DNA from 2 places in the Streptomyces sp. E11-3 genome. Region 1 is predicted to be linked to the other one. Evidence: riboswitches for the same ligand, from Rfam matches in the RefSeq annotation. Region 1 holds a riboswitch; the other holds the start of a gene.
What was found. A riboswitch is a leader RNA that binds a small molecule or an ion and turns the genes downstream of it on or off. The one in region 1 is predicted to bind S-adenosylmethionine.

Region 1 (3,402 bases):
GACCCACAGCGCGTCCGTGTCGGGGCCGATCGCGGAGAGCCCGGAGACCAGCCCACCGCCGCCGCGCTTTGCGTCGAGCGTGCCGTCGTCGCGTACGGCGTACGAGACCGGTCCGCGGTTGGAGGCGACGAGGACCTGGGCGTGGTGCCGTGCGTGGTGCTCGGAAGACATGCGCCCTACCTAGCCCGTGGCGTAATGGTTCAAACGTGCGGAAGGCCGAAGCTGGAAGGCCGACGCACTCGGACGTGTCACGCTACGCGCCGGGTCGTGTACTCGACGATGTCCTCCATGGGCGGGCGCTCCTCCGTGTCCACCGAGTGGGTCAGCGGCTCGAACCCGTCCGCGCCCCGCTCGAACTGCGTCAGCCTGGGGCGTACGAGATGTCCGCGGGCCAGCCGCAGCTGCGCGGTCCGGTAGATCGCCGCGGCCATCCGGCCGAGCGCCCGCCCGTCCTGGTGCCGGTGCTTGCGCACCCCGATATCCACCTGGGCCAGCGCGTCAAGACCCACCGTGTGCAGCGCGTCCACCAGCAGCCCGAGCTCCACGCCGTACCCGACGGGGAACGGCAGCCGCTCAAGCAGCGAGCGGCGGGCCGCGTACTCGCCGCCCAGTGGCTGCACGAAACCGGCGAGGAGTGGCCAGTGGAGGTTGAGCAGCGGCCGTGCCACCAACTCGGTCACCCGGCCGCCCTGGCCGGTCGCCTCGCCGAGCGGACGGTCGTACATGCCCTTCACGAACTGCACATCGGGCTCGGTGAGCAGCGGTCCGACGATCCCGGTGACGAAGTCCGCGGAGAACTCGCGCAGGTCCGCGTCGATGAAGCAGACGATGTCGCCGCTGGTCACCAGGAGCGAGCGCCACAGCACCTCGCCCTTGCCGGGCAGCGCGGGTATTCGGGGCAGAATCGTGTCCCGGTGCACCACGCGGGCGCCCGCGGCGGCGGCCACCGCGGCCGTACGGTCGCTCGACCCGGAGTCGACCACGACGAGCTCGTCGACGAGCGGGACGGCGCGCGTCATCAGCTCGCGCCGGATCGTGGCGACGATCTCGCCGACCGTCTCCTCCTCGTCGAGCGCGGGCAGGACGACACTGACCCGGTTGCCGTGTCGTGCCTTGGCAGCCAGCAGTTCATCGAGCGAGCGGTCGGACACGGACCAGGAACGCCTGGTCAGCCAGCGCTCCACCTCATCGAGCACGTTCGAGGTCCCCCTGGAAGTGAGGTGTACGTGGGGTATGCATGTGATCCATCTCGCGGTTCGGACGACTATCTCAAGTGTCAGGGCCTTCGGTTACAGTCTTGAACAACGCGGATGACCGTCGCATGTCGGGGGCCGTCCAGCGCACAACTTCATACCGCTCATCCAGAGGGGCAGAGGGATACGGCCCGTTGAAGCCCCGGCAACCCTCCAGTCAGTGCTCGTGTGTCGCGAAGCGAGGCTCCTGACTAGGGAAGGTGCCAAATCCGTCTTACGGCGAAGTGCGTCGTAAGGAAGATGAGGAGAAAGGGCCTCGCCTCCATGGCTGTGCAATCTGTCGAAGCAACCACTGCCGACACCACTGGCACCCCCGCCGCGACCGTCTCGCTCGGTCCCGCCGCCGCCCTCTCCTGTCGCGAATGCGGCGAGCGTTTCGCGCTCGGCCCGATCTTCGCCTGTGAGCTGTGTTTCGGCCCGCTCGAAGTCGCGTACGACCTGCCGACCGGTGACCCCGAAAGCCTGCGCAAGCAGATCGAGGCGGGTCCGAACAGCATCTGGCGCTATGCGCCGCTGCTGCCCGTCCCGGCCGACGTCGCCGAGAAGCAGAATCTGAACCCCGGCTTCACCAAGCTGGTCAAGGCCGACAACCTCGCCCGTGAACTGGGTGTCACCGGCGGCCTGTTCATCAAGGACGACTCCGGCAACCCGACCCACTCCTTCAAGGACCGGGTCGTGGCGATCGCCGTCGAGGCCGCCCGCGCCTTCGGCTTCACCACCCTGTCCTGCTCCTCGACCGGCAACCTCGCGGGCGCCGTCGGCGCCGCCGCCGCCCGCTCCGGCTTCCGTTCCTGCGTGTTCATCCCGCACGACCTGGAGCAGGGCAAGGTCGTCATGGCCGCGGTGTACGGCGGCGAACTGGTCGGCATCGAGGGCAACTACGACGACGTCAACCGCTTCTGCTCGGAGCTCATCGGCGACCCGCTGGGCGAGGGCTGGGGCTTCGTCAACGTCAATCTGCGCCCGTACTACGGCGAGGGCTCCAAGACCCTGGCGTACGAGATCTGCGAGCAGCTCGGCTGGCAGCTGCCCGACCAGATCGTCATCCCGATCGCCTCCGGATCCCAGCTCACGAAGATCGACAAGGGCCTGCAGGAGCTCATCAAGCTGGGCCTGGTCGAGGACAAGCCGTACAAGATCTTCGGCGCCCAGGCCGAGGGCTGCTCGCCGGTCTCGGCCGCCTTCAAGGCCGGGCACGACGTCGTACGGCCGCAGAAGCCGAACACCATCGCCAAGTCGCTCGCCATCGGCAACCCGGCCGACGGCCCGTACGTGCTGGACATCGCGCGGCGCACCGGCGGCGCGGTCGAGGACGTCAACGACGAGCAGGTCGTCGACGCGATCAAGCTGCTCGCGCAGACCGAGGGCATCTTCGCGGAGACCGCGGGCGGGGTGACCGTCGGCGTGACGAAGAAGCTGATCGAGGCCGGCGTGCTCGACCCGGCGCTGAGCACGGTCGTACTGAACACCGGTGACGGCCTCAAGACGCTGGACGCGGTGGCTCCGACGACCGGTCCGACCGCGACGATCCGCCCGAGCCTGGACGCGTTCCGCGACGCCGGGCTGGCCCGCTGAGCGGCTCGCCGACCGCCGGCACCGCCGACCCCCCGAATTCCGAAAGGCTGAACACCCCATGAGCGTCAAGGTCCGCATCCCCACCATCCTGCGTACGTACACGGGCGGCGAGTCCGAGGTCTCGGCCGAGGGCGCGACCCTCGCCGAGGTCATCGCCGACCTGGAGAAGAAGCACGTCGGCATCGGCGCCCGCGTCCTGGACGACACGGGCAAGCTGCGCCGCTTTGTGAACGTGTACGTGAACGACGACGACGTGCGCTTCGAGCAGGGCCTTGAGACGGCCACGCCGGACGGCGCCGGCGTCTCCATCATCCCGGCCGTCGCGGGCGGCTGACCCGCCGCCGGTCCGAACCGACAGAATCACCCCCTCCGCAAGAAGCGGAGGGGGTGATTCTGCATGGTTGAGCGCGGTACAGTTGGGAATACTGCTCCGCTTTGCGCGATGAGTGTGCCGAGAGCATATGAGAAGTGCCCGGCATGCCGATAAGAAGCAGCCAAAGTGACGCCGCCATTTGTACCTTGCGTTCCTTTTGCCTGGCCCGACTTGCCCCGACTGTGTCGAATTCTCCAGGTA
Region 2 (3,402 bases), on a different contig from region 1:
CGAGGAGTACGAGGAGATCACCAGTGGCCACGGCCACCACTGATGTCCTGAACTGATCACCACTGATCGCCACGGCTCTGAGCCCCGTCCAGCGAATGGACGGGGCTCTTTGCCGTCCCAGCCCTTGGATAGGCTGAGCCGCATCCGCATTCGTCGTACGAGACCAGGAGCGACCATGAGCGCTGTGAACCCCGCTGGAGGCGACACCGCGGCGGGCCGTTCCTGGCCCGACGTACTGAACGGCCTGCTGGAGGGGCGCGACCAGAGCGCGGACGACACCGCGTGGGCGATGGACCGCATCATGCGGGGCGAGGCGACCGACGCGCAGATCGCCGGCTTCGCGGTGGCGCTGCGGGCCAAGGGCGAGACCGTCGAGGAGATCTCCGGTCTGGTCCGCACGATGTACGAGCACGCCAGGGTGATCGAGGTGCCGGGGCCGAGCGTCGACATCGTCGGCACCGGCGGCGACGGCGCCAAGACCGTCAACATCTCCACCATGTCCGCGATCGTGGTCGCCGGAACGGGCGCCAAGGTCGTCAAGCACGGCAACCGCGCGGCGTCGTCTGCCTCCGGCGCGTCCGACGTCCTGGAAAAGCTCGGCGTCAACCTGGAGTTGACGCCACGTCGGGTTGCCGAGGTCGCCGAAGAGGCCGGGGTCACCTTCTGCTTCGCGGTGAAGTTCCACCCGGCGCTGCGGCATGTGGCCGCGGCGCGCAAGGAGCTGGGTATCAGGACCACCTTCAACTTCCTGGGGCCGCTGACCAACCCGGCTCGGGTGCGGGCCCAGGCGACCGGTGTCGCGGACGCCCGGATGGCGCCGATCATGGCCGGGGTGCTGGCCGAACGCGGCTCGTCCGCCCTGGTCTTCCGCGGCGACGACGGGCTCGACGAGCTGACCACCACCGCGACCTCGCGAGTGTGGGTGGTCCGGGACGGCCAGGTCCGCGAGGAGGCCTTCGACCCGCGCGACGTCGGCCTGGAGCTGGTACCGGTCGAGGCGCTGCGCGGCGCGGACGCCTCGTACAACGCGGAGGTGGCGCTGCGGCTGCTGGCCGGTGAGACCGGCCCGGTACGGGACGCGGTACTGCTCAACTCGGCGGCGGCCCTGGTGGCCCTGGACCCGACCGGGGCCCCGCTGCCGGAGCAGATCCGGGCCGCGATGGCCAAGGCGGCGGAGGCGATCGACTCCGGCGCGGCCAAGCGGGCCCTTGACCGGTGGGTGGCGGCCAGCAACGCCTGAGGCGTACCTGGAGTGGTGCGAGGCGCGGTCCGGATTCTGGACCGCGCCTTGCGTATGCAAGATCGTGTGGCAAGATGCTGCCCAGGTCATGAGTGACAGCGACTACGGCCCCGGCCCGCTGTCCGGCAACCCTCCGTCCGTGGCGGGGTGCCCCGGGTGAAGACCAGGCCGCAGGCAGCGAGGTCTGCGGCAAGCGCGGACCCCTGCATACCCTGGGGTCCTGGTCCTCAAGGGAGCAGTCTCGTGAGTAAGCGAATGCGATAGGGCTTCACGCCCCACTTCCGCACACCCTTTTTCTCTTTTTCTCCTGCGCCGACGTGTATCCAAGCCGTCGCTCGCGCGGAGCTTTCGCCTGCCTCACACGGGAGTTCGCCATGTCCGTCGCCACCGCTGCCGCCGCCTCCACCTCCGCCGCCGTCGACCAGCCCCTCTGTACGCTGCCCGTCCTCGGCCGCGACGTCACCGTCCCGCTCGTCACCGGCGGCGAGGCCACCTACGCCGCCCTCGACTACGCCGCCAGCGCGCCCGCCCTGCAGCGGGTCTGGGACGACGTGGCCGCGTACGCCCCGTACTACGGCAGCGTGCACCGTGGTGCCGGGTACCTCTCGCAGCTCTCCACCGACCTCTTCGAGAACGCCCGCAGGACCGTCGAGGAGTTCCTCGGCTGCCGCGAGGGGGACCAGGTCGTCTTCACCCGGTCGACCACCGACTCGCTGAACCTGCTCGCCGCCGCGCTGCCCGCCGACTGCCAGGTCTTCGTCTTCGAGACCGAGCACCACGCCTCACTGCTGCCCTGGCGCGACGCCCGCGTCACCTACCTGAACGCGCCGCGCACCCCGCAGCAGGCCGTCGCCACCCTGGAACGCGCCCTCGCCGACCGCACTGCATCCATTCAAGAGGGGCACGGCCCCGCCCTGGTCTGCGTCACCGGCGCATCGAACGTGACCGGCGAGCTGTGGCCCGTACAGGAGCTGGCCGCCGCCGCGCACGCCCACGGCGCCCGTATCGTCCTTGACGCCGCCCAGCTCGCGCCCCACCACCCGGTGGACATCGCCGCGTTGGACGTCGACTGGGTCGCCTTCTCCGGACACAAGCTCTATGCGCCCTTCGGCTCAGGCGTGCTCGCGGGCCGCGCCGACTGGCTGCGGGCCGCCGAGCCGTACCTCGCGGGCGGTGGCGCGTCCAAGGCGGTGGCGCGGCGGGCCGACGGCGGCGTCGACGTGGAGTGGCACACCACCGCCGCGCGCCACGAGGCCGGTTCGCCCAACGTCATCGGGGCGTACGCGATCGCCTCGGCCTGCAAGGCCCTGACCGAGGCCGGGTTCGACGCGCTGGTGGAGCGGGAGCGGGAGCTCATCGCGAAGGTGCGCGAAGGCCTGGCGGCGGTGCCCGAGGTGAAGGTGCTCTCGCTCTTCGGCGATGACGCGCCCCGGGTCGGCGTCATCTCGTTCGTGGTCCAGGGGTGGAACAGCTCGCACTTCGCGGCCGCGCTCTCGGCCGAGTACGGCATCGGGGTACGCGACGGACTGTTCTGCGCCCACCCGCTGGTCCGCACCCTGCTCGGCAGCGACCCGCAGGAGCAAGGCGCGTGCGGAGCCCCCGAGGCGGCGCCCGGCACCAAGTCGCTGAACGCGATCCGCGTGAGCTTCGGCGCGGGCACGCCCGACGAGCATGTGGAGCGGTTCGTACGGGCCGTCGGCGAACTCGTCCGGGACGGCGCCCGGTGGAGCTACCGCACCGAGGACGGGCGCTGCGTGCCCGACACCACGGCCTGACGGGTCAGGAGTCGAGCCCGATCGCGAACGCCGCCTCCAGGTCGTGCTGGGAGTACGTACGGAACGCGACATGGGTGTCCGTGGCCTGCACGCCGGGGATCTTGCTGATGCTGCCCGGAATGACGTCCGCCAGGTCGTCGTGCGAGGCCACGCGCACCATGGCGATCAGGTCATAGGTGCCGGTCACGGAGAAGACCTCGCTGACACTGTCCAGCGCGGCGATCGACTCCGCGATCTCCGGGATGCGGTCCACACTGGTCTTGATGAGCACGATCGCGGTGATCACGGCTGACTGTCTCCCTCGGTGGCCGTCGCTGGGGTGCTCACTCTAGTCGTCCGCAGCTCAAGCACCCACGCGCAGCCGAAGCCCAGCGCGAACCCCGCCAG

Region 2: it holds a riboswitch for S-adenosylmethionine, as region 1 does, so the genes downstream of both, U9R90_RS25785 (aminotransferase class V-fold PLP-dependent enzyme) here and thrC (threonine synthase) in region 1, are expected to answer to the same signal.

The regions. Positions count from the first base shown of each region.
Region 1 covers NZ_JAZGRL010000003.1:139,931-143,332, forward strand. Annotated here, with positions in the region: gene U9R90_RS30205 (trehalose-6-phosphate synthase) at 1-171, opposite strand, end outside; gene U9R90_RS30210 (glucosyl-3-phosphoglycerate synthase) at 249-1,196, opposite strand; SAM riboswitch class I at 1,355-1,500, shown strand; gene thrC (threonine synthase) at 1,518-2,828, shown strand; gene U9R90_RS30220 (MoaD/ThiS family protein) at 2,887-3,162, shown strand.
Region 2 covers NZ_JAZGRL010000002.1:1,480,431-1,483,832, reverse strand. Annotated here, with positions in the region: gene U9R90_RS25795 (cytochrome b) at 1-43, shown strand, start outside; gene trpD (anthranilate phosphoribosyltransferase) at 176-1,240, shown strand; SAM riboswitch class IV at 1,325-1,442, shown strand; gene U9R90_RS25785 (aminotransferase class V-fold PLP-dependent enzyme) at 1,615-3,015, shown strand; gene U9R90_RS25780 (Lrp/AsnC family transcriptional regulator) at 3,020-3,301, opposite strand; gene U9R90_RS25775 (rhomboid family intramembrane serine protease) at 3,298-3,402, opposite strand, start outside.